Regions from separate parts of the Ligilactobacillus saerimneri genome, predicted to be linked through region 2. Evidence: predicted binding sites of a transcription regulator. Region 2 holds the regulator's gene; the other holds the start of a gene.
The links. Region 2 encodes HrcA, which represses chaperone genes, less so after heat shock. Its sites were predicted from a motif close to TTAGCACTCNNNNNNNNNGAGTGCTAA; they were not measured.
Positions count from the first base shown of each region.

Region 1: clpP (ATP-dependent Clp endopeptidase proteolytic subunit ClpP) is a predicted target of HrcA. The motif match lies at 10,555-10,581, and genes of this name have one in related genera.

Region 1 covers NZ_CP144759.1:387,870-402,917, reverse strand. The annotation lists gene rnr (ribonuclease R) at 1-1,911, opposite strand, end outside; gene secG (preprotein translocase subunit SecG) at 2,013-2,249, opposite strand; gene V3C97_RS01865 (ClC family H(+)/Cl(-) exchange transporter) at 2,345-3,922, opposite strand; gene eno (phosphopyruvate hydratase) at 4,017-5,342, opposite strand; gene tpiA (triose-phosphate isomerase) at 5,443-6,198, opposite strand; gene V3C97_RS01850 (phosphoglycerate kinase) at 6,247-7,452, opposite strand; gene gap (type I glyceraldehyde-3-phosphate dehydrogenase) at 7,555-8,571, opposite strand; gene V3C97_RS01840 (sugar-binding transcriptional regulator) at 8,633-9,658, opposite strand; gene clpP (ATP-dependent Clp endopeptidase proteolytic subunit ClpP) at 9,925-10,512, opposite strand; tRNA gene V3C97_RS01830 (tRNA-Arg) at 10,712-10,783, opposite strand; gene whiA (DNA-binding protein WhiA) at 10,861-11,799, opposite strand; gene V3C97_RS01820 (gluconeogenesis factor YvcK family protein) at 11,820-12,839, opposite strand; gene rapZ (RNase adapter RapZ) at 12,829-13,725, opposite strand; gene sdaAA (L-serine ammonia-lyase, iron-sulfur-dependent, subunit alpha) at 13,780-14,682, opposite strand; gene V3C97_RS01805 (serine dehydratase beta chain) at 14,696-15,048, opposite strand, start outside.
Region 2 covers NZ_CP144759.1:637,833-652,880, forward strand. The annotation lists gene V3C97_RS03095 (proline--tRNA ligase) at 1-1,627, shown strand, start outside; gene V3C97_RS03100 (PolC-type DNA polymerase III) at 1,714-6,033, shown strand; gene hrcA (heat-inducible transcriptional repressor HrcA) at 6,214-7,248, shown strand; gene grpE (nucleotide exchange factor GrpE) at 7,264-7,812, shown strand; gene dnaK (molecular chaperone DnaK) at 7,836-9,674, shown strand; gene dnaJ (molecular chaperone DnaJ) at 9,788-10,918, shown strand; gene pnuC (nicotinamide riboside transporter PnuC) at 11,069-11,812, shown strand; gene V3C97_RS03130 (CPBP family intramembrane glutamic endopeptidase) at 12,021-12,590, shown strand; tRNA gene V3C97_RS03135 (tRNA-Arg) at 12,636-12,709, opposite strand; ribosomal protein L21 leader region at 12,855-12,939, shown strand; gene rplU (50S ribosomal protein L21) at 12,956-13,264, shown strand; gene V3C97_RS03145 (ribosomal-processing cysteine protease Prp) at 13,286-13,621, shown strand; gene rpmA (50S ribosomal protein L27) at 13,641-13,925, shown strand; gene V3C97_RS03155 (Xaa-Pro peptidase family protein) at 14,001-15,048, shown strand, end outside.

The sequences.
Region 1 (15,048 bases), 250 kb from region 2:
GTCAGACATGTACTCAGCCTTCTTGGTAGCGTCGGTATCCCGTTCAGCATCAATTGCCCGGCGTTCCATCTCAGAACTATGAGTAGCAATCTCAGGTAGCTTGTTGATAAATTCTGCTTGAGCATCCTTACCAATACCGTTTTCACGATAATAGCGAGCCATCCGGTGAACCATCAAGTCCGGATACCGCCGAATTGGTGAGGTAAAGTGGGTATAGTCAACCGCCGCTAACCCAAAGTGGCCCAGTGGCTGGTCAGAATACTTGGCTTGTTGCATTGAGCGTAGCATTAACGTCGAAATCATCGGTTCCTCTGGCTTGCCGGCAACCTTCTTGAGGATCTGTTGCAAAACTTTTGGCTCCAAGTCTGCAATCTTGCCATGGACTTCAATCCCAAAGGAAGCCAATACTTCGTAAAATGACTTGATTTTTTCATCTTTGGGTTTTTCGTGGATCCGGTACAAGAACGGCACGTGCAGGTCGTTAAAATGCTTAGCAACTGTTTCATTGGCTGCTAACATAAACGATTCAACCATTCGTTCACTCGTTCCCCGTTCCCGGAGTTGGATATCTACTGGGTGCCCTTGCTCGTCAACAATAATCTTAGCTTCAGTATCCTCAAATTCGATTGCACCCCGCTTTTTACGCATCTTGAGTAAGATTTTGTGCAAAGCCTTCATATCTTGGAACATTGGTACTAAGTCTGCATACCGTTCTTTTAGTTTGGCATCATCTGATTCCAAAATTTTGTTAATAGCAACGTAAGTCATCCGCTCCGTAGACTTGATTACACTAGGGAAAATTTCATGAGCGACAACTTCCCCTTGAGGAGTAATTTCCATCTCACAAGTCATTGCCAATCGCTCTACGTGGGGGTTCAGTGAACAAATCCCATTAGATAACTTTGGTGGCAACATCGGAATTACCCGGTCGGTCAAATAAACCGACGTTCCCCGTTCAAAGGCTTCGCGATCTAAAGGTGTTCCAGGCGTTACGTAGTGGGATACATCCGCAATGTGAACGCCAAGGTGGTAATTACCATTAGGCAGTTGCCATACGTTGACCGCATCATCCAAGTCTTTGGATTCAATACTATCAATTGTAACTAATTTTTGGTCGGTTAAATCCCGCCGTCCTTCTTTTTCCGCAGTTGTTACTTCATCAGGAATATCTTTGATTTGTTCCAAAACATCTTCAGGAAAGGCAGTTGGAATGTTGTGTTGGTAAACAATTTCCAAAATATCCATTCCTGGGTCGTTGACGTTCCCAATGGTCTTAATCGCAACTACCTTGATAATCCCCGGCAAATGAGGGTCTGGATAGGCTGAAATATCAGCCAAAATTACTTCTCCTGGTACTGGGTGAAGTCCAGTGTCTTCCACCATGAAGCGATACATTGACAGCTTCTTGTCTTTGATGTGCATTGTTCCCAAAATTCCTTTAGGAAGCTGTTCTTCATCATTGACTTCAAACGCCCCTACCACTTGGGTCAAAGCGTGTTCCTTGATCGCTGTCACTTTACCTTCTGGGCGAATTCCTTTTTCAGGATCACCTGGCGTTACCATCTCAACTTCAACAGTATCGCCATTGAGGGCCGACTTGGTTTGGGTCGGATTGATAAAGAAATCTTGTTCTTCCGGATCAATAGTAACAAAACCAAAACCCCGGTCATTTGCATGAAAGACCCCTTCAAACTTAGGCTTAGTCTTATCTTCAGCCAGAGTGAAAGCACCATTTTGGTTCAAAGTAATTTTATGTTCATGTTCAAGGTCAGCCAGTGCCTTGACGACAAACTTAAACTGGCCCGCCTTAGTCATTTGTAGCTCGTCCACTAATTGTTGTACGGTAAATTCATCCGTTGCCGATGCCATGAAGCGTGACATCAGGTCGACTTTTAACTGTTCTTTTTCCATTAAATTCCTCGCTTATCTCAGTAATGTTATTATTTCGACTTTTTCAATAAAAAAACCTCCTGTATATCACATGCAGAAGGTTAAATTCCAATAGGTTAAAGTTAATGTGCTGAAATATATTCCAGTATCAGTGCGAGTACGAAGAATAACACTCCTAATACTGTAGTAACTTTTTGCATAAAGGCTTCAAACCCACGTGGCTTTTGTTTACTAAACAATTCTGAGGTGCCACCAGTTAGCGAACCGGCCGCATTATCCGTTTTAGCCGGCTGCATCAACACCGCAATAATGATCAATACAGAAACGACCAAAAGTAATGTTAAGAGTGTATTATGCACTAAAGCACCCTCCTTACTCTACTCTTCAATATACATTATCTGATTTTAGCATAATTAACTTGCTTTTTCCAATGTGACTAGCTAATTTTTCATTGCTACTTGCCAGCTATTGGTTCTGTTTCTTTGCGTTCAGCTAAAGCAGAAATTTGACGTTTTACTTCTGCTCGAACATGGTGCTTGGTCAAAACGACTAAAGTATCACCACACCGCATAACAGTATCCCCATGCGGCAGCAATTCACTTTCACCGCGCATAATTGAAATCAAAAGACAGTTTTTGGGCCATGGAATATCGCGAACTTGTTTATCCTGCAAGTATGACCCAGCAAAAACAGGAATCTCTAAGCGATCTTGGTAGTCACCCGGAACATATTCTGTGTCCGACCGCAAAAGTACCTTGAGCATGGCTTCATAGATCGGTGCCCCCCTCAGTAAATCAACTACTGTGTACGCAATTAACGACACCACTGCCAATGGCATCAGGTGTTGGAGTGAGCCAACCATTTCAGTAATCAACAGGATAGCTGTAAATGGAGCCTTCCCGATACAAGCAAAGTACCCGGCCATGGCATAGATAATAAAGTCAACTACCAGGGCAGAAGAAGTTAGCCCCAAAGCAACCATTCCTTGTCCAAAACAAGCACCAATTACTGCCCCTAAGGACAAGATGGGCAAGAAAATCCCACCTGGTAGTCCTGTTCCATAGGACATGACTGAAAAAAGTAACCGTAAAACAAAGATTCCAGCCAAAAATACGACGCTCGCCGGCAGGTCACGCAGCCCTGTGATCAAAGCATTTCCCCCACCTAATGTTACAGGATACCAATACGCAATAGGAATTAGTAACAACAGGGGAATAAATGAAACATAATTCATGTTAATTCCCGGAATGCGACGATAAAACTTCCCAGCGTTGAGGGTTAGGTACTGGTAAACCAAGCCCAACAGCCCCAAGACAATCCCCAAAAGAATCAGTTGCCAATAATCTTTGACTGGAAAAGCCGAACTAGGATCCAGTAAAAGCACTGGTTTCAGGCCAAAAATTGTCATAGAAACATAGTTAGCTGAAACTGAAGCCGCTAAAGCAGTTGTCCACACCAATGGCGAGAAATTGTGATAAACTTCCTCAACAATAAACAGACTCGAAGCAATCGGAGCATTAAAAGCTGCCGACAACCCGGCTGCTGCTCCCCCAGCGATCAGTACCCGACGACTTGAGCCCCGCTTTTTCATTGTTTCAGCAACCCCTTGGCCGATCGCAGCCCCCAACTGAATTGAGGGACCTTCCCGTCCTAAAAAGAGGCCTGAGCCAATACCAAGGACGCCCCCAATCCATTTTTTCCACAAAACTGGCCACCACTGCATTTCTAGGTCGCCCGCTAATTGTCCTTCAACTTGGGGAATCCCAGATCCCTTGATATGGGGGGTGGTCTTGATCAGATAACCATTTACCAGGCAAATTACCAGAGCAACTGGTAACCACAATAATAATAGCCATGGATTGCTATGGGTTAATTGAAAAAAAGATTTAACCGCCAATAAGAGGTGCTCAATCGCTAACCGAAAGAGACTCACTACCAAGCCTACTAACAATCCAACCAAGAGTCCTTTAATAATGTACAAAAAACGTGTTGTATTTAATGTCCTTTTGGGTACAAAAGCTTTTGCTTTCATGGTGAAACTACTCCCTAAATTAATATGTACAGAAAAACAAGAGGCAGCAAAAGCAGCCTCTTGTTTTATTATAACCTATCTTAAATAAGATTGATTACTTGTTGATGATGTCTTGACGAGCTTGTTCGCTCAAGTTGTAGAATGAGTGGATACCCTTGTATTCTGCAACATCAGCAGTCAATTGATCTTCAATCCGCATTAATTGGTTGTACTTAGCAAGACGGTCAGTCCGGCTCATAGAACCAGTCTTGATTTGGCCGGCGTTAGTAGCAACAACCAAGTCAGCGATTGTAGTATCTTCAGTTTCACCAGAACGGTGGGAAACGATAGCAGTGTAGCCAGCTTCCTTAGCCATTTCGATAGCTTCCATAGTTTCAGTCAAAGTACCGATTTGGTTAACCTTGATTAAGATAGAGTTGGCAGCACCCATCTTGATACCCTTACGTAAGTATTCAGTGTTTGTAACGAAGAAGTCGTCACCAACTAATTGAACCTTCTTACCAAGTTCAGAAGTGATAGTTGTCCAGTCATCCCAGTTGTTTTCATCGATAGGATCTTCGATGGAGATGATTGGGTACTTAGCAACTAAACCTTCAAGGTACTTGATGAATTCTTCAGTAGTGAATTCTTCACCAGTTGACCAACGTAACTTGTACTTCTTGGAGTCGTTGTCCCAAAGTTCGGAAGAAGCAACGTCAACTGCGATGGCAATGTCCTTACCTGGCTTGTAGCCAGCAGCTTCAATAGCGTTGATCAAGTATTCAAGTGGTTCTTCGTTGTTAGCAAAGTCAGGAGCAAAACCACCTTCGTCACCAACAGAAGTTACCTTGCCGTCAGCAGCCAGTAACTTTTGTAAGTTGTGGAAAGTTTCTGAACCCATCCGAACAGCTTCTTTGATGGAGTTAGCACCAACAGGCATAATCATGAATTCTTGGAAGTCAACCTTGTTATCAGAGTGAGCACCACCGTTGATAACGTTCATCATTGGAGTTGGTAAAACGTGAGCGTTGAAACCACCAATGTAGTTGTACAGAGGTACACGTAATTCATCAGCAGCTGCGCGAGCAACAGCGATTGATACAGCCAGGATTGCGTTTGCACCTAACTTACCCTTGTTTGGAGTACCGTCCAAAGCAATCATAGCCTTGTCGATTGCAACTTGGTCAGTAACTTCCATGCCGATGATTTCCTTAGCGATAACATCGTTAACGTTAGCAACAGCCTTCAAAACGCCCTTGCCCATGTAACGAGACTTGTCACCGTCACGTAATTCAACAGCTTCGTGTTCACCAGTAGAAGCACCAGAAGGCACAATTCCACGGCCAAAGCCACCTAATTCAGTGTAAACTTCAGCTTCAACTGTTGGGTTACCACGTGAATCTAAGACTTCGCGTGCATAAATTTCTGTAATTGCAGACATGTAATTCTCTCCTTTGAGTTTTAAATCTGTTTGAGAAAACTTTTCCCAAGCTCATTTTATAAGTTTTTTTACTTAGTTTCAATGAAAATCCGTTAAAGAATTAGTCGTTGAAATGTGCTAATTGTAAGAATGATTCTGGTTGTAAGGAAGCACCACCAACTAAACCACCATCGATGTTTTCCTTAGCCATTAATTCCTTAACGTTAGCTGGCTTGACAGAGCCACCGTATTGAATACGAACATTAGCAGCTGTTTCTTCATCGTATAAGTCAGCAACAGTTGCCCGGATTACGGCACAGATTTCTTCTGCTTGGTCAGCAGTAGCAGTCTTACCAGTTCCGATTGCCCAGATTGGTTCGTAGGCAATTACTAAGCTAGCAACTTGGTCAGCAGAAAGACCCTTCAATGCAGCTTCGATTTGGCCCTTAACCCATTCTTCAGCCTTACCTGCTTCACGAATTTCAAGACTTTCACCACAGCAGATGATTGGTGTCATTTCGTTCTTGAAAATTGCGTGAGCTTTCTTGTTGATGTCTTCATCAGTTTCATGGAAGTAATCACGCCGTTCGGAGTGGCCGATGATAACGTAGTCAACACCCATTTCATGTAAAACCTTAGGTGAAGTTTCACCAGTGAAGGCACCTTCATCTTCAAAGTAGCAGTTTTCAGCGGCAACATGTAATTGTGAACCTTGAGCATTTTCAAGCAATGCTGGCAAATCAACAGCTGGTGCAGCAATAACAGTTTCAACAACAGATGATTCTGGTAATTGATCCTTAACGGCTTGCACAAATTCTGCAGTTTGCGTTGGGTTCATGTTCATCTTCCAGTTACCAGCAATAATTGGAGTACGCAAATTAAATACATCCTTTCCCAAATTAAGTGATTTTAATGACCAGTGTGCTTATTTTTCAGAAACAGCAGCAATCCCTGGTAAAGTCTTACCTTCGAGGTAGTTCAAGGAAGCACCACCACCAGTGGAGATGTGAGTCAACTTGTCAGCAACGCCTAATTCCTTAACTGCGGCAGTTGAGTCACCACCACCAACGATTGTAGTTGCGTCAGTTAATTCACCTAAGAACTTACCAACTTCCAAAGTACCCTTAGCGAAGTTAGGCATTTCGAAGACACCCATTGGTCCGTTCCAAACAACAGTCTTAGCATCCTTCAAGACTTCCTTGAATTCTGCAACTGACTTAGGTCCAATATCAAGGGCCATGTAGCCGTCAGGAATATCACCTTCAACAACCATGCTATCAGCATCATTGTCAAACTTGTTAGCAACAACGTTGTCAACTGGCAATACTAACTTGTCGCCAGCCTTTTCTAATAAGGACTTAGCTAAGTCGATCTTATCTTCTTCAACCAAGGAGTTACCGATCTTGATACCCTTTGCAGCGTAGAATGTATAAGTCATCCCACCACCGATAATGATCTTGTCAGCTTTGTTGATCAAGTTTTCGATAACACCAATCTTGTCAGAAACCTTAGCCCCACCAAGAATAGCAACGAATGGGTGTACAGGGTTGTCCACAGCTTCACCCAAGAACTTGATTTCCTTTTCCAATAAGAAACCAGCAGCTGCTTGCTTACCTTCCTTTTCCATGTTGGAAGCAATCCCTACGTTAGAAGCGTGGGAACGGTGTGCAGTACCGAAAGCGTCGTTAACGTAAACATCACCCAAGGATGCCCAGTATGCGCCTAATTCTGGATCGTTACCAGATTCCTTCTTGCCATCAAGATCTTCGAAACGTGTGTTTTCAACTAAGAGAACATCACCGTTTTCCATAGCAGCGATAGCATCTTCTAATTGCTTGCCACGAGTAGTTGGTACAAAGGTAACCTTCTTGTTTAACAAGTCAGCCAAGTGTTGGGCAACAGGCTTGAGAGTTAATTCCTTCTTATCTTCTTCAGTCTTGATCCGGCCAAGGTGAGAGAACAAGATTGCCTTACCACCGTGTTCGATAACGTAGTTGATAGTTGGCAATGCAGCTACCATCCGGTTGTCGTCACCAATCACACCGTTCTTAACTGGAACGTTGAAGTCAACACGGATTAAAACTTTTTTACCTTCTAAATCGTGTAAGTCAGAAACAATAAGTTTAGCCATGAATAGCAAACCTCCATTGATTTTTTAAAAGAAAAGGCGAAAGGAGTTATTACCTCCTCCCGCCTCGAGCATTTACAGCATTAGTAATTTGAATAAATCAAATTAGTTGATCATGCTTGCAAACTTTTCTAATGTACGGATCATTTGTGCAGTAAAGCCAGATTCGTTGTCGTACCATGCAACAACCTTAACAACTTGGCTTGCGCCTTCACCCAATACTTGAGTTTGAGTTGGGTCAAAGACAGAACCGTAAGTTGTACCAATGATATCGGATGAAACGATTTCGTCATCGTTGTAGCCGAATGATGCATTGTTTTCAGTGTACTTCTTAACAGCTGCGTTAACTTCTTCAGCAGTAACATCCTTGTCAAGAGTTACAACTAATTCAGTTAATGAACCAGTGATAGTAGGAACACGAAGTGCGTGACCATCTAACTTGCCGTTCAATTCTGGGATAACCAAACCGATAGCCTTAGCAGCACCAGTTGAGTGAGGAATTGTGTTTTGTGCAGCAGCACGTGCGTTACGGAAGTTGTTCTTACGATCTGGACCATCTTGTAACTTTTGAGTTGCAGTGTATGCGTGAACAGTAGTCATAGTACCAGCTTGGATGCCGAATTCCTTGTTAACAGCGTTTGCTAAAGGAGCAAGGCAGTTTGTAGTACATGAAGCAGCTGAAACGATCTTGTCGTCTGCAGTGATAGTGTCATCGTTAACACCGTAAACGATAGTCTTCATTTGACCTGCAGGAGCAGAGATCAATACACGCTTTGCACCAGCGTCTAAGTGTGCTTGTGCCTTTTCTGCAGAAGTGTAGAAACCAGTTGATTCAAGAACTAATTCAACACCATCGTTCTTTACCCAAGGAATGTTGTGGGCATCTGCTTCAGCGTAAACAGGGATTTCCTTACCGTTAACAACAAGTGCGTTTTCAGTTGCGGAAACTTCACCTTCAAATTGACCATGAGCAGTGTCATACTTCAAAAGGTGTGCTAACATTGCTGGAGAAGTCAAGTCGTTGATAGCAACAACTTCGAGATCCTTAGATGTAGCAAAAATACGACGGAATGCTAAACGACCGATACGGCCAAAACCATTAATACCAACTTTAGTAGTCATACTAAAATTTCCTCCTTTAGGAAATGAAAATTTATTTTAAAAAGTAATGTGGTAAGCATTACTAGTTTAAAATCATCCTTGCGGCTCCCTCGTCTGTAATCAGACATGTTTGCGGGGGAGCAATTTTAACGTAGGCGGTAATTGCCTTGGCTTTAGAAGCACCACCGGCAACCGCAACTACACAATCCATTGTGGCGAGGTCCTCTAACTGTAACCCAATTCTAGGGATACGATGTACAATTGCACCTTCTTCGTTAAAGAAATAACCAAAGGCTTCACCAACTGCATGCTCAGCTTGCAACTGTGCGATCACCTCGGGGGGCATAGCCCGCCGTTCGGCCATCTTCACTGCTTCGCCTATACTATGAATAGCTGCATTTGAGTGGCGAATCAAATCGACAACTTGTCGAACACTTGGTTCAGCAAGTAAAGGTCGATAAGTATCCTCGCTCACGTGCTCTGGCACATACAAAGCGCGGTGCAAACTATTAGTCCGCAATGCCATCTGAGCACTAATATTATTTGCCTGGATGTCGATTCGTTCACCGACACCCCCACGAGCAGGAACAAAAGTCAACTGACGATTAACAGAAAGATCAGCTGTTAGTTGTTTAGCAACTTCAGCCATTGTTGACCCACCCATTACTGCGATAACATTTGTTCCTGCGGGTAAAAGGTCTTTAAGTTTATTATTTAATACTTTGCCCATTGCGTCAACTACTTGGAACTGGAGATCACTATCTCCAGGCACAACATAACATTGGCGTAAACCAAGTTTGCGGCATAACTGCCGCTCTAACTGCTGCATCCCTGATAGTTGTTCAATCAATGGGGCCAAACCCCGAACAGTTTCTTTTCCTTTAGCAGTCAAAACCATTCCAGACCTTGTTGATGTAATCAAGTCTTGTTTTCTCAAAAAGTCGGTTTCAGTTCGCAACACACGCTCACTAATGTCTAAGCTCTGAGCGAGCGTCCGCCGGCCAATAGGAGCTGACCAATCAATATTGCGCAGGACATTAAAGCGTTGTTCAATGACATCGACCATATCAGGAGCGATGGCTTTGACCCATTTTAAATCCTGGTTCATAGCAAGTTCCTCTTTCTTATGGGACGTTTTTTGACCATCAGTGCCGTCAAACGACCCAGTGATTCCAAAAAAACAAAGTATAAACATGACTCACAGAATCATCCCCATACCTCGATTACACTTTGAATTATATCAGGTGAATTTTAATTTTGCAAGAAAAGTAAGCGATTTTTCCACACAGACAGAAAAAGCCGTAATGCGCATCACATCACGGCTTCAATGGGATTAAATCCCGAATTAGAATACTTATTTCAATTTAATGTTCGTTATTTACTCTTGTTAACCATCACTTGGTCAATCAAACCATATTCTAAGGCTTGTTGAGCAGTCATAAAGTTGTCCCGATCAGTATCTTCATTGATCTTATCAACTGTTTGTCCTGTGTGTTCAGCCAAAATTTGATTGATTAATTCCCGCGTCTTGAGGATATGTTGAGCCGCAATCTGAATTTCAGTTGATTGCCCTTGAGCCCCACCTAGAGGTTGGTGGATCATGATTTCAGAGTGTGGTAAAGCAAACCGCTTACCCTTGGTCCCAGCGGTTGCTAATACAGATGCCATTGAAGCAGCCATCCCCATTACAATGGTTTGCACATCCGCTTTAACAAAGTTCATAGTGTCATAAATCGCCAAACCAGCAGAAACTGATCCACCTGGTGAGTTGATATACATGTAAATATCTTTTTCAGAATCTTGTGCATCTAAGAAAAGTAACTGGGCGATGATAGCGTTAGCCATATCATCATTGATTTCACCAGATACCATAATGATCCGATCCTTCAACAACCGTGAATAAATATCATAAGCTCGTTCGCCACGAGAAGATTGTTCAATAACTGTAGGAACTAAGTTCATTCCGTAAACCTCCCTGATAACCTATTTGTGTATAAGTTGAGTTTAGCACTCCTTTGAATATACTGCTAGTTTACTCTTTTGGTCAGTAATGGTCAAATTATATGTTCTGATTAAATCCATATGCAATTATGCTCATCTGTTTGCTCGAGTAGATAAAACAAAAACCACATGGTAATTACCATGTGGCCTCAACAAGTAGTGCGTCCCCGGGGAGTCGAACCCCGATTTCGAGAACCGGAATCTCGCGTGCGATCCATTACACTAAGGACGCAATATCAACATGCAAGTAATACTATACCCCACGAATCATCGTTTGACAAGTAAAATTTTTACATGTTGTTAATTTTTTTATACTCCAGCACCTGAACGTAGCTTTTCCGCATATTCATTGAGCTTTCGTAAGCGGTGGTTAACCCCCGACTTGGAGATGGGTCCCCCAGAAATTAATTCTCCCAATTCTTTAAGGCTGACTTCTGGGTTGGCAATCCGCGCAACAGCAACTGCTTGCAATTTTGGTGGTAAGTGTTCCAACCCCACCGTTTGCTCGATATACCGTATATTAGCTAGTTGCTTATTAGCTGCGTCAGCTACTTTATTCATATTAGCTGTCTCGCAATTCACAATTCGATTTACTGAATTACGCATATCGCGGACGATCCGAATATCTTCAAAGCGTAACATCGAGTTAGTCGCTCCAATGAGTTGCAAGAAATCAGCAATCTTTTCGGCTTCTTTGAGGTAGGTAATATACCCACTTCGGCGTTCAGTAACCCGGGCGTTTAGGTGGTAGCGGTTGATCATTTCACAAATCATCTGATTATGTTCTTCATACAACGAATAGATTTCCAGGTGGTAACGGCTGGTTTCGGGATTATTTACCGATCCGGCAGCCAAAAATGCCCCCCGCAGGTACGATCGAACCATCGCATCATTTTTCAGTAAGTCAACTGGTACGGTCTTTTTCACTTGAAAACCGGCAAGAATATCCAAATCATTAAGTACATAGTCACTGCCTGACTTTAAACGTACAATATACAGGTTATTCTTTTTAAGCTTCATCTTCCGCCGAACCAGCAACTCACTTTCGACATCGTAAAACTGCTTGAGCAGTTGATAAATACGCCGGGCAATCGCCGGGTTCTCCGTTTGGACATTGAGCACAAAATGATGTTGCACAATGCTGACCGAACCATTCATTCGGATTAAAGCCATCAATTCCGCCTTAGCATTGTCCATATGAACTTCTAAACGTGTCAGTTCCTTCTTTACGTCACTGGCATAAGACATCCGGCTAACACCCCCTTATTTTAATTAAAATTATCACTGCGCCATGACAACGGCCGGCCCGTAAGGCGCATCAACTCATCAACAACTTGATCACCGTTATGAAAAACACCCTTATCGCGCAACTGTAAAAAGTTATCCGAAATCACCCGACAACCTTGGGCCCGCAACCCCTTGAAATCATATTTAACCTGGTACAGGTATTCGTCATATTTTTGGCGATCCATGTAATCTTGAGGAACTGGTTCAGTATTAACCAAAACTGTGTCAATAAAGTTTTGCCCCAAGTGACTATTGAGAACCCGAACATGGTCGGCATCAGTAAAGTGCTCTGTTTCCCCTAGTTGGGTCATAATGTTGCAGATATAAACCACTTCTGCTTCAGTCTGACAAACTGCTTGTCCGACATTCTTAATCATCAAGTTTGGCAAAATACTCGTAAATAAACTTCCCGGTCCCAAGACTATCTGGTCTGCTTCCTCAATGGCCTGGATCACTTCAGGCATTGCCTGGGGCTCACTTCCATCATTAGCTGTCACCCACACGCGCTTAATCATCTTGTCAGCGTGGGTGATCTCAGCTTCCCCAGCCACTGTGGTCCCATCAGTAAATTCTGCATTTAAGGTTAGTGCTTCTTCAGCGGCTGGATAAACATGTCCATCCACCTTCATCATCTCAGAAAGAAGTTGGACAGCTGTAAATATCCCTTCATCCTCCATCTCAGAGATAGCGGCAATGATTAAATTGCCAATCGCATGCCCCGAGAAGAACTTATCTTCAGATTTAAACCGGTATTGAAAAATCTTTTTTTCAAATTCTGGAAGGTTGGACAGCGCCACTAAACAATTACGAATATCGCCAGGTGGGACTACGTTGATATAATCGCGAATAACCCCCGAAGATCCACCGTCATCGGCAACTGTAACCACCGCTGAAATGTCTGCATCCCGCTTACGAAGACTCTTAAGCAGCACCGGGAGACCTGTCCCGCCACCGATCACCACAATCCGCGGCCGTTTCCTTCTTTGACAATTACTTTTCATTCGTCTTTCCTGCCTTTTCCTGCTTATGCTTCTCCACATCCCGGTGGGCAATCCGTACTTGATAATCATCAGCTAGTGCATGCCCCACCCGCTCGGTCAAAGCAACGGACCGGTGCTGACCACCAGTACACCCAATCGCAATGGTGACACTGGACTTGCCTTCGGCAACATAACCTGGCAATACATACTGCAACAGTCCAATAAAGCGTTGGTAAAATTCCTCTGTTCGCTCAGATGCCATTACATAATCATACACATCCTGGTCTAACCCTGTCTTAGGACGAAGCTTAGGAATGTAAAATGGATTAGGGAGGAAGCGGACATCCATCACAATATCAGCATCAATTGGAATCCCATACTTGAATCCAAATGACATCACCACTACATGGAAAGGCGAACTATTCTGCGTTTCAAAGTTATGGAAAATTTCTTCCCGTAGCTGACGCGGCGATAGGTCGCTTGTATCAATGATGATCTGCGCTTGTCCCCTTATGTCAGCCAATAACTTCCGTTCCAAATGAACTCCATCTAGGATCCGCCCCTCCATTGCTAACGGATGAGCACGACGTGTTTCCTTATACCGGGATACCAATTCAGCATCAGATGAGTCTAAGAAAAGGATCCGCGGTTCAATCTGTCCATCATCACTGATATTGCGTAACATTTCAATTATTTCATCATAAAAAGCCCGGGACCGTAAATCAATCACCAGGGCAATCTTAGTGATCTTACCTGATTCTTGTACCAATTCCCAAAACTTAGGTAACAGTGCTGGTGGCATATTATCAACGCAAAAATAGCCTAAATCTTCGAAGCTTTGCATTGCAACGGTCTTACCAGCACCGCTCATTCCTGTAATAATAACTAATTGAATTTGTTCCCCCATCATACCACTTCCTCAAATTGACTCTTTTTATTATATCATACCGGGTGTTTCATCTTATTTTACGGCGCCATCATCTTCATTAGTGACATCTTCGCCAAAAATTCGCATCTTCATTTTCAAGGCTGTCGGCGTAGTCGCAATTCCGCCTCGCCCGGTTTCCCGCAACGAAGCCGGCATCTGTTTGCCAATACGGCGCATTGCATCAATTACTTCATCGGCTGGGATTCGGTTTGAGATCCCTGCCAGAGCCATGTCCGCCGCCGCTAAAGCATTAACTGCACCAGCAACATTGCGTTTGACACACGGTAATTCAACCAAACCTGCTACTGGGTCACAAACCAAACCTAAAAGGTTACTCATTGCCATCGCAAAAGCCTCTGCTGATTGCCGCGGTGTCCCACCATTGATTTCAACTGCAGCTGCAGCTGCCATCGCCGATGCACTGCCTACTTCAGCCTGACAACCTCCAGTCGCTCCGGCGATCATTGCATTATTAGCGGTAATCATCCCAAAGCCTCCCGCAGTTAGCAAAAAGTGAACTTTTTCATCATCCGTATAGTGGAAACGTTGATCTAAGGAAAACAAAGTACCGGGGATTGTTCCGGACGATCCCGCTGTTGGCGTGGCACAAATCACTCCCATAGCAGCATTAACCTCATTAGTTGCGATCGCATTTTGAATCGCCCAAAGCATGGTATCTCCCGCTAACCCGCCACCATTTTCGCGGTAACGTTTGATCTTTGCGGCGTCACCACCACTTAATCCAGTTGGTGACTGAACCCCTGCAGCTCCTTTACGGGCCGCTTCTTCCATTACCCGCAGTTGTCCCCGCATCCGTTCCATAATTGCCGCTTCTGGTTGCTTACTATATTCCATTTCTTGGTCAAGCACTAAGCGCCATAAGGGCTGGTGCTGTCGTTCTGCAGCTGCAATTAAATCTGCTACCGTCTGATACATCGCCATTACCTCTCTATAATTCGATTATCCGTGAACACATCTGTGCCAACTTATTTAGTGTTTGCGGCGGAGTTAACTTATCTGTATTCAATTCCTGAATAAACTCATATTTAAACTTCGAAAGTCGCTTATGAAGAACATTGATATGTTCATTCTTTAATTTTTCTTCAGCTAATAACAAATTCTTACGTGGTCCCATACAAACTAAAGTTGGTAATGGCCCGCGAAGTTTAATTCTTTGTCCTAAAAGTTCTATTTGCCGAACTTCTATCGTTCCACCCCCAATTGAACAACCTGCCAGCTTGATTTTTTCGTGGTGCCCTTCAAGCGTCACAATCGCCGTATTGGGGTGTCCAATTGGGCTAG
Region 2 (15,048 bases):
GCGTGCCGGCTATATTAAACAAGTTTCTGCAGGTGTATATGCATATCTGCCATTAGGGTATAAAGTTTTACAGAATATTGAAAAGATTATCCGTGAAGAAATGGAAAAGATTGATGCCATTGAAATGCTAATGCCAGATGTGATTCCAGCAGAACTTTGGCAAGAATCAGGACGATATGATACATACGGGCCTGAATTATATAAGTTTAAAGACCGCCATGACCGGGACTTTATTTTGGGACCAACTCACGAAGAAACATTCACAACGTTAATTCGGGATACAATTAAATCCTATAAGAAGTTGCCATTAGTTCTCTATCAAATTCAGATGAAATACCGGGATGAAAAGCGGCCTCGGAACGGTCTTTTGCGGGGACGTGAATTTCTGATGCAAGATGCTTATTCATTTAGTACAGATGATGAGAGTTTAGATCAAATCTTCATGCAAATGGATAAAGCTTATCAAACAATATTTGACCGGTGTGGTCTAGATTATCGGGGAATCATTGGCGATGCCGGCGCTATGGGTGGTAGCCATTCCAAAGAATTCCAAGCAATTGCTGATATTGGTGAAGATATTATTGTTTATTCTGACCAGAGTGATTATGCTGCTAATATTGAAATGGCTAAGAACTTGCGGACATTACAGCAATCACACGAGCAACCAAGTGAGCTAAAGAAGGTGCCAACACCAGGAGCTAAGACTATTGATGAAGTGGCTCAGTTCTTGGACCTAGATACGGGAAACATGATCAAGACGTTATTGTTTGTAGCTGATGACGAACCGGTACTGGTTTTGATGCGGGGCAATGATCAAGTAAATGAAGTTAAATTAAAAAATACTCTGCACGCAAATAATTTACGGCCTGCAACTGATGAAGAAGCAGTTACTTATTTAGGAGCTGACTTTGGTTCCTTAGGCCCAGTAGGTGTGTCAGGAGTTAAGACCTTGGCGGACTTGGACATTGAAAAAATGGTTAATATTGCCGTTGGTGCTAACGAAAATGGATTCCATTACTTGAATGCCAACCTTGACCGTGACTTCACAGTTGATGAATTTGCTGATTTGCGGACAGTTCAAGAGGGAGAATTATCTCCTGATGGTGAAGGTAAACTGCAATTCACTCGTGGAATTGAAATTGGACACATTTTTGAACTGGGGACCAGGTACTCTGACTCAATGAAGGCATTGGTATTGGATGAAAACGGCCGTCAGTTGCCAGTTAAGATGGGATCATATGGGATTGGGGTTTCACGGCTCCTATCTGCAATTGTTGAGCAATACAGTGATGAAAACGGGATCACATGGCCACGATCAATTGCACCATATGATATTCATGTGATTCCAGTCAACGTTAAGAAAGCTGAACAGAGAGAATTAGCGGAACAAATCACTGCTGACTTGGAAGCACAAGGTTACCGAGTATTGGAAGATGACCGTAAGGAACGGGCAGGAGTTAAGTTTGCTGATGCTGACTTGATTGGTTTGCCTGTGCGTATCACTGTTGGTAAGAAAGCCAGTGAAGGAATCGTTGAGATTAAGTTGCGTAAAACGGGTGAAACATTAGAAGTCAAGACTGATGAATTACTCAACTCATTAGCAATTTTATTAAAAGATAAGCAATAATCTGGTACAAGGGTCCTCTATCATGTATAACGATACGTGGTAGAGGATTTTTAAACGCTCAAAATGATAGTGAAAGGAGATAGACTGTGGCAGAAGATAAAAAGACACTGTTTCATAATTTGTTAGATCAGATTGCATGGTCACAGGATGAACGGGGAGTATTTGCGGATGCGACGATTGATGAAGTGGATGTGCATACGCAGTCGCAACGTTGGGATTTTCATATCACTCTTGATGATATTCTTCCATACGCGACTTTTTTACGCTTTGAACAAAGTATTAGCAAGGCATTCGCACATATTGCACCGGTGCGCTTGTTCATTCAAGCTCGTAGTGCGCAGGTAACTACACCTGATTTAGGAGATTATTGGCCATGGGTCATTGCCAATACGGGACTCAATTCCCCATTACTGGCTGAAATTGGTCGAAGTCAAGCTCCATACCTAGAAGAAAAGCGGGTATTTATAACTGTTGAAAATGATGTGATCAAGAATTTTCTTGTGAATCAAGCTTTAGGTCCAATTGAAGAAGCATATCAGCGAGTGGGCTTTCCGCGCTTTTCTATTAAGACCTTAGTTGACCAGACTAAATCGCAAGAGAAGATCCAACAGTTACGCTCAGAAAAAGCAAAAAACGACCAAGAGTTGGCGCGCCGAGCGATGGAAGCTATTAAGAAACAAAATCAGCAACATCCAAAAGCAGCTAAGCCACAAAATAGTGTTTCCGGACCTACCCAGTTAGGGACACAGATAAAAGATACGGAACCGATTCGGCAAATGATTACGATCCAGGAAGAAGAGCGGATGGTAGTTGTTCAGGGATACATCTTTGACAAAGAAATTCGAAAGTTTCGTTCAGGGCGACAACTTCTCTTGATAAAAGTCACTGATTATAGCTCGTCAATGATCGTCAAAATGTTTTCACGGGGTGAAGATGACGAGGCACTGTTTGCTACGATTGAAACCGGACAATGGGTCAAAGTTCGGGGAAGTGTGCAAGAAGATGATTATAGCCATGATTTGACTATTACCGCTAAAGGAATTCAACAAGTTGAACATGCTAGTCGTCAGGATACAAGTCAGACCGGTAAGAGAGTCGAGCTTCACCTCCACTCCAATATGAGTATGATGGATGCCACTACTAGCATTGGGGCTTATGTCAAACAAGCACTCAAATGGGGGCATAAAGCAATTGCAATTACCGATCATGGTACTCTGCAGGCATTTCCTGAAGCACATAATGCTGCTAATGGAAAAGATATTAAGATCCTGTATGGGGTTGAAGCCAACCTAGTAGATGACGGGATTCCAATTGCATATAATGAGGTGCATCGGAACTTAAAAGAAACAACGTATGTAATCTTTGATACAGAAACGACGGGTTTATCTGCACGCTATGACAAAGTGATTGAATTGGCTGCTGTAAAGATGCAGGGTGGAACTGTAATTGACCGTTTCGATGAATTTATTGATCCAGGCCATCCGCTATCACAGACGACGATCAATTTGACAAGTATTACCGATGAGATGGTAAGAGGGTCAAAAACGGAAGAAGAAGTCTTTCGGATGTTTAAAGACTTCTGTCGTGACGCAGTGATTGTTGGACATAATGCAACTTTTGACGTGGATTTCATGAACGTCGGATATCAGCGGCATGGGATGGATCCTATTACAGAACCGTGGATCGATACTTTACCACTGGCCCGTTTCCTTTATCCAGAAATGCGGGGCTTTAGATTAAATACTTTAGCCAAGAAATTGAATGTAACTTTGGAACACCATCACCGCGCGATTTATGATGCTGAAGCTACCGGGTACATTTACTATGCGATGCTTAAAGATGCTGAAACTAGGTTTGAAATTCAGTATCATGATCAGTTTAATGAACATATTGGTGAAAATGATGCCTATAAGCATGAACATCCTAGCCATGCCATAATTTTGGCGCAAACACAAGCTGGTTTGAAAAACCTCTTTAAATTGGCTTCTGAGTCAATGGTTAATTATTTTTATCGTGTGCCACGCATTCCCCGTTCTTTGTTGCAGAAATACCGGGAAGGGCTTTTGGTCGGGAGTGCATGCGCTGAAGGCGAAGTATTTACTGCGATGATGCAAAAGGGTTATCAGGATGCAAAGGAAAAAGCTGCTTTCTATGACTATTTGGAAGTTCAGCCTAAAGCCTTGTATCAGCCATTAATTGAACAAGAATTAGTGAGAGATGAGCATAACCTTGAGGAAATCATTGCTAATATGGTAGAACTGGGGCACGAACTAGGAAAACCAGTAGTTGCTACGGGTGATGTTCATTTCATGAACAAAGAAGACAGTATTTATCGGGAAGTATTGATTAACTCACAGGGAGGAGCCAATCCTTTAAATCGGCTACGACAATTGCCTGACGCTCATTTCCGAACAACTGATGAAATGCTGGCAGACTTTGCCTTCTTAGGTCAGGAAACGGCGCAAGAAATAGTGATCGATAATCCTAACAAGGTAGCCGATATGGTAGATGAGATCTCTCCAGTTAAGGATAAATTGTACACGCCTAAAATGGAGGGAGCGGAAGACAATATTCGCAATCTGACAATGAATACAGCCCATGAATGGTACGGTGATCCCTTGCCGGAGATCGTAGATCAACGGCTGCAAAAAGAATTGAAGTCGATCATTGGGAATGGGTTCTCAGTGATTTATCTGATTTCGCAAATGTTAGTGTTTAAATCCAATAAGGATGGATACCTGGTTGGTTCACGGGGATCTGTCGGTTCAAGTCTAGTGGCTACAATGACAGGGATTACAGAAGTTAACCCTTTGCCACCACATTACCGGTGCCCACAGTGTAAGTGGTCTCATTTCTATGTCAAAGGAGAATATGGTTCTGGATATGACTTGCCAGATAAAGATTGTCCCGAGTGTGGTGCCCACTTGATTAAGGACGGGCAGGATATTCCTTTCGAAACCTTCTTAGGATTCAAAGGGAATAAGGTTCCTGATATCGATTTGAATTTCTCTGGGGATTACCAGCCGATTGCCCATAATTATACTAAAGTTTTGTTCGGAGAAAACAATGTTTTTCGGGCAGGAACAATCGGTACTATTGCAGATAAAACAGCATATGGCTATGTTAAGGCATATGAGCGTGATAAAGGATTGCATTTACGTAATGCGGAGATTGATCGTTTGGCCAAAGGAACAACAGGGGTCAAACGGACTACGGGGCAACACCCAGCCGGAATTCTGGTTGTACCTGATTATATGGATATTTATGATTTTACTCCTATCCAATACCCAGCCGATGATCAGACAGCAGCTTGGAAGACAACGCACTTTGACTTCCACTCTATTCACGATAATATCCTGAAATTAGATATTTTAGGCCACGATGATCCGACGATGATCAGAATGTTGCAAGATCTTTCGGGAATTGATCCTAAAACTATTCCAATGGATGATCCGGGAGTGATGAAGCTCTTTTCTGGGACAGATGTTCTGGGGGTAACACCTGAACAGATTCAGTCAAAGACAGGAACACTCGGTGTGCCAGAATTTGGAACACGATTTGTGCGTGAAATGTTAGATCAAACGCATCCAGACACTTTTGCTTCCTTATTAAAGATCTCTGGTTTGTCACACGGGACAGATGTGTGGTTAGGTAACGCTCAAGATCTGATTAAAAACGGGACAGTGACGATTGAAAATGTTATCGGTTGTCGTGATGATATCATGATGGATTTGATTCACTATGGAATGCCAAATGATTTGTCCTTTAAGATCATGGAACACGTTCGGAAGGGACGGGGGATTCCAGATGAGTGGCAAGAAGAAATGAAGAAGAATGTTCCTGATTGGTATATTGATGCTTGCTTGAAAATTAAGTACATGTTTCCTAAGGCCCATGCGACAGCGTACATTATGATGGCCTTGCGGATTGCATATTTTAAAGTTTATTTCCCAATTGTGTATTATGCAGCTTACTTCTCAGTTCGGGCTGACGATTTTGACCTTGTGGCTATGTCTCGTGGGAAAGAAGCAGTTAAAGAAGCAATGAAGGAAATTAATGATAAAGGGAACGATGCATCTGCTAAAGAGAAAAATCTGTTGACAGTGTTGGAACTAGCTAATGAAATGCTTGAACGCGGTTTTAGTTTCAAGATGGTTGATTTGGATAAGTCGGATGCTGCTGATTGGTTGATTGACGGTAAAAATTTGATTGCCCCATTCTCAGCTATTCCGGGCTTAGGTTTAAACGTAGCTAAGCAAATTGTTGCTGCGCGGGAAGAAAAACCATTCTTATCTAAAGAAGATCTTGCACAGCGGGGCAAAGTTTCGCAAACTTTGATTGACTTTATGGATACCAATAATGTTCTAGCAGATTTACCTGACGCTAATCAGTTAAGCTTGTTCTAATTAAGAATTTATAAGACGGTTTGTGTTTTTTAGGCACAGACCGTTTTTTTTTGAAAAATTAATTAGGAAGAATGTTTGAATATTTCTTAGCACTCGCTTGACAACACTGCTAAATGAAGGTATATTTGATAATGTAATTTAGCACTTGATCTATTTAAGTGCTAAAAAGAGGTGATGATGATGTTAACGAAACGGCAGTTGTTAATTTTGGAAGCAATAATTCGAGATTACACAAGTGCAGGTCAGCCTATTGGCTCAAAGACGTTGCAGAATCAATTACCAGTTCATGTAAGTTCAGCGACTATTCGTAATGAGATGGCGACTTTAGAAAAATTAGGATACTTAATTAAAGAGCATTCTAGTTCTGGTCGTTATCCATCTCTAAAGGGGTATCGTTTCTATGTTGACCACCTGGTTAAACCAGAAAAGATTAACAAAGAGGATATTCAAGGGATTAGAGCATCGTTTGGAAGTGAATTTCAAAAGGTGGACGAAATTGTTGCTACTTCAGCTCGTGTTTTATCAGAGATCACTAATTATACTGCTATCTCATTGAAGCCGGATTCAAAAGAAGTCCGTTTGGAAGGTTTTCGGATGATTCCTTTTGGTGAGCAACAGGTGATGGTGATTTTGGTCACGAGTGATGGTTCGGTGGAAAGTCAGATTTTCTCCTTACCTGAAGGTATCACTGGGGAGGTTTTGGAACCAGTGATAAGAATTATTAATGACCAGGTAGTTGGCTATCCACTTAGTCAGATTGCTGACCGCTTACAAGAGAGTATCGTTTTGCTGACCAAGTATCTACGGCAACCAGAAGGCTTTCTTGATGTATTTGGTCGGGCTTTGGATAAGTCGCTCCAAAGTCAATTTTATGTTGGTGGCAAGATGAACTTACTGAACTTTATTGATAGTGATAATGTTGATCAAGTCAAAGCATTATATTCACTAGTTGATCATTCGCAAGATATCAGTGCTTTGTTAGGTGATGTTGGACCGAATGATATTACTGTCAAGTTTGGTGACGAGCTACAGAACCAACCAGGGAATTATAGTTTGATTTCTGCTCATTACAATATTGAAAACCATGGGCAAGGGATCATTGCATTATTGGGGCCAACTAATATGCCATACTCGAAGCTGATTGGCTTGTTAGGAGTGTTCAGACAGGAATTGACCCAACGCTTGATCGATTATTATCGTAATCTTGATAGTTAGAAAAGGGGTGTTGGTTTGACTGAGAAAGATAAGCAAGCTAAATCAGTGGAAACAACAGTTGATGAGAAAAAAGAAACTGCTACTGCTGCACAGAAAGAGCAAGATGATACTGCAAAACTGTTAGCAGAATTGCAGCAAAAGAATGAAGAACTAGAAAATAAGTATCTGCGTGCAGCTGCGGAGATTCAAAATATGACCCGGCGTTTCAAAAAAGAGCAAGAACAGTTGCTTAGATACGAGGGTCAAGCACTAGCGCGGGATATTCTTCCTGTGGTCGATAACTTGCAACGTGCACTCTTAACTGAAGCAGATGACGATGCTTCGCGCCAACTTAAGCATGGAATTGAGTTGGTAGCAAAAGACTTAGAGAAGGCATTGAAAGATAATAAAATCACTCAAATTGATGCCTTGAATCAACCTTTTGATCCACAATTTCACCAGGCAGTTAAAACTGTTCCGGCTGAAAATGAAGATCAAAAAGATCATGTCATTGAAGTGTATCAAGAAGGTTACTTACTGAGAGACCGCGTATTGAGACCAGCAATGGTTGTTGTGGCACAATAAATTACGAGAGAGGTAGAAAGCATATGTCAAAGATTATTGGTATTGACTTAGGGACAACTAACTCTGCAGTAGCTGTCCTTGAAGGTAAGGATCCAAAAATTATTACTAATCCAGAAGGAAATCGGACTACTCCTTCCGTTGTTTCTTTCAAGAATGGTGAACACCAAGTAGGGGAAGTGGCTAAGCGGCAAGCTATCACTAACCCCGATACAGTTTCATCCATTAAGAGTCACATGGGTGAAGCAGGCTACAAAGTGAATGTGGCTGGCAAAGATTACACTCCTCAAGAAATTTCTGCAATGATTTTACAATACATTAAGGATTATGCAGAATCATATTTGGGAGAAAAAGTTACTGAAGCTGTTATTACTGTTCCAGCTTACTTTAATGACGCACAACGGCAAGCAACTAAGGATGCTGGGAAGATTGCTGGTTTAGATGTTAAGCGGATCATTAACGAACCAACTGCAGCTTCTTTGGCTTATGGCTTGGATAAGCAAGATAAAGATGAAAAGATTTTAGTTTATGACCTTGGCGGGGGTACTTTTGACGTTTCTATTCTTGAATTAGGGGACGGTGTATTCCAAGTATTGTCTACTAATGGGGATACTCACCTTGGTGGTAATGACTTTGACCAAGCAATTATTGATTGGTTGGTTGCTGAGTTTAAGCGTGATAATGGCATTGATCTTTCTCAAGATAAAATGGCAATGCAACGGTTGAAGGATGCAGCTGAAAAGGCAAAGAAGGATCTTTCTGGGATTCAATCAGCACAAATCTCACTACCATTTATCACTGCTGGTGCTAATGGACCATTGCACTTAGAGACTACTTTAACTCGGGCTAAGTTCAATGAATTAACTGCTGACTTAGTTGAACGGACTAAGGCACCAGTTATGAACGCATTAAGTGATGCGGGCTTATCTGCTTCTGATATTGATGAAGTGATTTTGAATGGTGGTTCAACTCGGATTCCTGCTGTTCAAGAAATGGTTAAGAACTTAATGGGTAAGGAACCTAACCACTCAATTAACCCTGATGAAGCCGTAGCTTTAGGGGCTGCTATTCAAGGTGGTGTGATTACTGGTGATGTTAAAGACGTTGTCTTGTTGGATGTTACACCATTGTCATTAGGGATCGAAACAATGGGTGGTGTCTTCACTAAGTTGATTGACCGGAATACCACAATCCCAACTTCTAAGAGCCAAGTATTCTCTACTGCAGCTGACAACCAACCTGCTGTGGATATTCACGTTCTCCAGGGTGAACGGCCAATGGCTGCTGATAACAAGACTTTGGGTCGGTTCCAATTGACGGATATTCCACCTGCACCACGTGGTGTGCCACAAATTCAAGTGACATTTGATATTGATAAGAATGGTATTGTTAATGTATCAGCTAAGGATATGGGCACTAACAAGGAACAAAAGATTACTATCAAGAGTTCCTCAGGTCTTTCAGATGAAGAAATCGAACGGATGGTAAAAGAAGCTAAGGAAAACGAAGCTTCTGACAAGAAGCGCAAGGAAGAAGTTGATTTGCGCAATGAAGTAGATCAATTACTCTTCACTACTGAAAAGACGCTCAAGGAATTGGACGGCAAGGTTTCAGCTGATGAAGTAAAGAAGGCTGAAGATGCACGGGATGCATTGAAGAAAGCTCAAGAAGCCAACGATCTTGAAGCAATGAAGACGAAGAAAGATGAATTGAACAATGTCATTCAAGAACTCTCCGTCAAGTTATACCAACAAGCTCAACAAGCACAAAATGATGCACAAGCTAATGGTAATAACACAACAAATAATGATGACAATACTGTTGATGGTGATTTCAAAGAAGTTAACCCAGACGACAAAAAGTAATTAGTTAAATAATTATTGATAGAAAGTCAAGGCCAGTCGGTGGGCTTTGACTTTTTATTTTTAAATATGCTAGTCTTTTGATAGTATTTTGTCCGTAAGGTTGGAGGGTAATTATGGCAGAACAGATTGATCCATATAAAGTTTTGGGCGTTTCTAAAGATGCGTCTGATGCAGATATTAAGAAAGCATATCGGCACTTATCTAAAAAGTACCACCCTGATCTTAACCATGAGGCAGGGGCAGAAGAAAAGTTTAAGCAGGTTAATGATGCTTATGATATTCTCAAAGATCCACAAAAGAAAGCTCAGTATGACCAGTTCGGTTCTACTGGCGGTCAAGGCTTCGGTGGTGCCGGTGGGTATGGCAATGCTGGCGGTTTTGACGGCTTTGGTGGCTTTGGCGATATGGGTGACATCTTTAGTTCATTCTTTGGTGGTGGCCGGACGCAATCACGAACAGCACCACGACAGGGACGTGATCTCCAATATACTTTGAATTTAAAGTTTGAAGAAGCTATCTTTGGTAAAAAAGAAACTATCAAGTATAGCCGCCAAGCAGAATGTAAAACTTGTCATGGTTCAGGTGCTAAGGCAGGCACTTCACCTGTCACATGTTCTAAGTGTGGCGGTCGTGGCTTTATCCAAGTACAACGGCAAACACCGTTGGGACGGGTGATGACACAACAGGAATGTGATGTTTGTCATGGTACTGGTAAAGAGATCAAAGAAAAATGTGAAGTTTGTCATGGGGTTGGACATGTTTCCGAACAACATGAAGTTGAAGTCACTATTCCTGCTGGGATTGAGAACGGTAACCAGATGCGGTTACAAGGTCAAGGTGAAGCAGGAATTAATGGTGGTCCTTATGGTGATCTTTATATCATCTTTGTAGTTGAACCAAGTAAGATTTTCGAACGGGACGGAGCCGATATTTACTATGAACAGCCAATCAGTTTCGTGCAGGCTGCTCTGGGAGACGAGATTCGAGTTAAAACCGTCCATGGTGATGTCGATATGAAAATCCCTGCGGGGACACAGACAGGAACTGTATTCAGATTACGTGGGAAAGGAGCTCCACGTTTGCGTGGTAAAGGGAACGGTGATGAAAAAGTCACTGTAACGATTGAGACACCAAAGAAACTAAACAAGAAGCAAAAGTTAGCATTGAAGGCTTTTGCTGAAGCTTCTGGTTTTAAGCCAGCAAATGAAAAGGGTTCTTTTTTTGACCGACTAAAAAATCTGTAAACGATATTTAATGGCGGGACTGATCTAACAGCTTTAGATTAGACCGTCATTTTTATTATATAACAATATATAGTGATTCGGTGTATTGACAATGCCATATATAGTGGTATTATAGGTAGGTCATATTTTAGAGAGAGAGGTTGATTACTTGTGAAAAGTGAGCGCAATATTCAAGAAAATTATTTTGTGTGGCTTTGGAATCAGTTAAAGGGATGGCCAGTCCAAAACTACATGTTATGGTTTTTTGCTTTTGGATTTCAGTTGGCGTTATTGGTTAGCCAACCATTTACCACAGTAACTGTGGTTACATTTATTGGGACAATGTTAGGGACAGCTTGTGTGCTAGCCATCAATGCTACTAAGGCAATTAATGGCTGGTTAGGATTGATTTCTGCAGCATGCTTCATCTATGCCAGCTGGGCAGCCAAAAACTATCTTGCAATTTTTGAACAAGTTGCCTACATTATCACCTTAGACTTACCGGTTATCATTGCGATTAATTCATGGAATGATGATACTAAGAATAATTTACGGAAGTTCGGCGGAAAAGAATGGTTGGTTGCAATTATCGGTACAGTAATCGTATATGTTGTTTCAGGGTTCTTGATTGGGCATTATACCAATGATCCTCGTCCATGGATTGATGCGATTAGCTTTGCAATTTCCTTGACTGCTGGTATCATGTGTTTCTTGCGTTACAGCAACCAATATTTTTGGTGGTTAGCTTCGGGGATTTTTCAATTGATTCTATGGGGCGTGACATTTGCCCAAGGAGATGCTACATTAGCGATGGCAATCAATTCTTTAATCTATGTTGCCAACGATATTTTAGCCTTCACTGTGTCCCCATGGTTCAACCGGGGCCGGAAAAAAGCTGGTTTGAAGGAAATATAGTAATTTATTAAGTAGATAATAGAGAAGCTTTAAGCAGGGATAACCTTTCCTTGCTTAAAGCTTTTTTGTGTTATGAAACTTCTTACCTGAATTTTTGAAAAAAAGGCTGTATCATGATGAATTTCAGACAATTAAATTTCCTCCCGCATTCCGAAAAGATTACTTTGGCTATGCAGGGTTACTACTCGGATTATCTTACGGAGGTTTTTTGTTACTAGGAGTGCGATTTGTTTTTCCAAAAATAGATGGATATCTGTTAGCTCAAAATGGGGCATCGTTGTTAGGCGCGATAATCATTGCACCATTGATTGAAGAAGTGGTTTTTCGGGGGGTGATTTTCACACAGCTCACTAAGCACTATAACTTGAAAGTAGGGTTGTGGGGCTCAGCGCTTATATTTGGAGCAGTTCACCTAATGAATGGTAGTTTGGACTGGATAAGTGCAATTCAACTCGTCATTGCTGGAACAGTAATGGGAATGCTTCTAAATACTATATATATCAAAGAAAAAACCATCTGGACTAGCTTTACTGTTCATGCTTTGTACAATATGATGGGGAGCTTGGTTCCCATAGGTAGCCGCATAAGCCCAGATTGGTTTATGCAGTTGGCCCTAAAAAATAATAATCGGTTACTTACGGGTGGGGAATACGGTATTGACTGTAGTTTAATCAATATTAGTGCCTATTTAATCGTCATAATAATTATTGTATATAGGTATAAAAAGAAAGAATCCTTGAATGGATTGATAGATCAGGCAAACACAAAAAAGCCTTAGATAAAAGCTGGGCAACTTTCATCTAAGGCTCAAAATTAAAATAAGTGATTCGGGAGAGATTCGAACTCTCGACCTACGGTTTAGAAGACCGTTGCTCTATCCAGCTGAGCTACCGAACCAACAACAGATATTATTATATTGGCTTGGGTAAACAATGTCAATTATTTTCTGGTATTAGGCCAACATTAATTGTTATTATCACGATAAAATTCATTGACAAGGATTGTTTTAATTGCTAATATATTATCGTTGTATTTGTGCATACCACAACTGCAACCGCACGTTTTAAGTTTGAAGTGTCTTCTGGTTATCAGGAGACCACTAAATTACGGCGAGTCTAAGTCAATTATAAGGAGGTGCACATGATGTACGCAATTATTAAAACTGGCGGTAAGCAACTTAAAGTTGAAGAAGGCCAAACTATCTACGTTGAAAAGCTTAATGCTAACGCAGGTGACAAGGTTACTTTTGACCAAGTAGTATTCGTTGGCGGTGAAAAGACTGTTATCGGTACTCCTGTTGTTGAAGGCGCTAGTGTCGAAGCTACTGTTGAAAAGCAAGGTCGTGCTAAGAAGGTTGTAACTTACAAGTACAAGCCAAAGAAGCACTCACACACTAAGCAAGGTCACCGTCAACCATACACTAAGTTGGTTGTTAACAAGATCAATGCTTAATGAAAAGGCAAGGTGATTGCAATGATTCGGGTTAAATTTTATTACCATGAAAAGCAATTATCTGGCTTCCAATTGCGGGGTCACGCTGATTCGGGTCCATATGGACAAGATATTGTGTGTGCAGCCGTTTCAATGCTAACAATCAATACGATTAATAGCATTGAGGAGTTGGCTGGGATCAACCCCGATGATTTTCAGCAGTATTATGCCAATCAGAAAGATGGTGGCGATATTAAGTTTAAACTGACTGCCGCTCAGGCTCAGGATGAACGCATTGCTTTACTTTTAGCGTCTTTCAAACTAGGCATTAAAACCACTGCAGAACAATATAAAGATTTTATTACGATAAAAAATTAACATGCGGAGGTGAATTGATATGTTAAAAATGGATTTACAATTCTTCTCAAAGCACAAGGGTGGCGGTTCTTCCACTAACGGTCGTGACTCCAATCCTAAGTATTTGGGTTCAAAAGTTGCTGATGGTCAAGAAGTAACTGGTGGTTCAATCTTATACCGTCAACGCGGTACTAAGATCTACCCAGGTGAAAACGTTGGTATGGGTAAGGATAACACTCTTTACGCAAAGGTTGCTGGCGTTGTTCGTTTCGAACGTATGGGTCGTTCTAAGCGCAAAGCTTCTGTTTACCCAGTTGCTGAATAATAATTAGTAAGCTATGTTCATATGAGCATAGCTTTTTATTTTCCATACTGAAATATTGATTGAGGAGGGAAAACTATGTTATATAACGCAAAACGCGTTGTTGCATTACGCCGAGAAATGCAACGATTAAAGGTTGATGCTTTTTTGGTAACAGATAGGGCCAACATTAAATATATTAGTGGCTTTACCGGTGACGATGGAATATTGCTAGTGACAGAGAACCAGCAGTATATTATTACAGATAGTCGATTTGAACAACAAGTTAAAACAGATAATCCAGAGTGGAATTTTTGTAACACACGCGATTATTTAGGCTCAGCTTTAAAGATTGCTGCCCAAAAGCACCTAGTTGCTATGGCCTTTGAAAGCAACATTGATTATGCTAGCTATGATTTTTTAGATGAGAATGCTGTCTGTGATATTGTTCCATTTACAGGTGTGATTGAACGTTTGCGTTCCTTTAAGGATGATGACGAAGTAGCGCTCCTCAAGCAAAGCTGTATCCTAGCAGGAAAAGGATATCAATATATCCTTGATACAATTCATCCTGGGCAAACCGAAGCACAAGTAGCAACAGAATTAGACTATTTCATGAAAATGAACGGTGCAAGTCAGTGGTCTTTTGAAACGATTGTTGCGAGTGGCGAAAGGACTACATGGCCTCACGGGACGTTTACCAATAAAAAGTTAAATGATGGTGACTTAATAACGCTTGATTTTGGATATTACTATCAAGATTATACTTCTGATGTCACTAGAACGTTTAGTTTAGGTAAGCAAGTCAATGCTCAGGTCAAGGATATTTATGAAACGGTTCTTGAAGCTAATCAGCGAACAATCGCAGCAATCAAGCCAGGGATAACTGGGCGTGAATTGGATGCCATTGGTCGTGAATACATAGCACAAAAAGGATATGGAGAGTATTTTAATCATGGGATGGGCCATGGAATTGGGTTGTCAATCCATGAGTTGCCGAACGTTGGGCGCTCCTATTCAGACCAGATGATGCCAGGACAAGTGGTGACAATTGAACCAGGGATTTATGTTCCAGGTGTCGGCGGTGTACGGATTGAAGATGATATTTTGATTACGCCTACGGGTCATGAAAATCTAACCCCTTTTT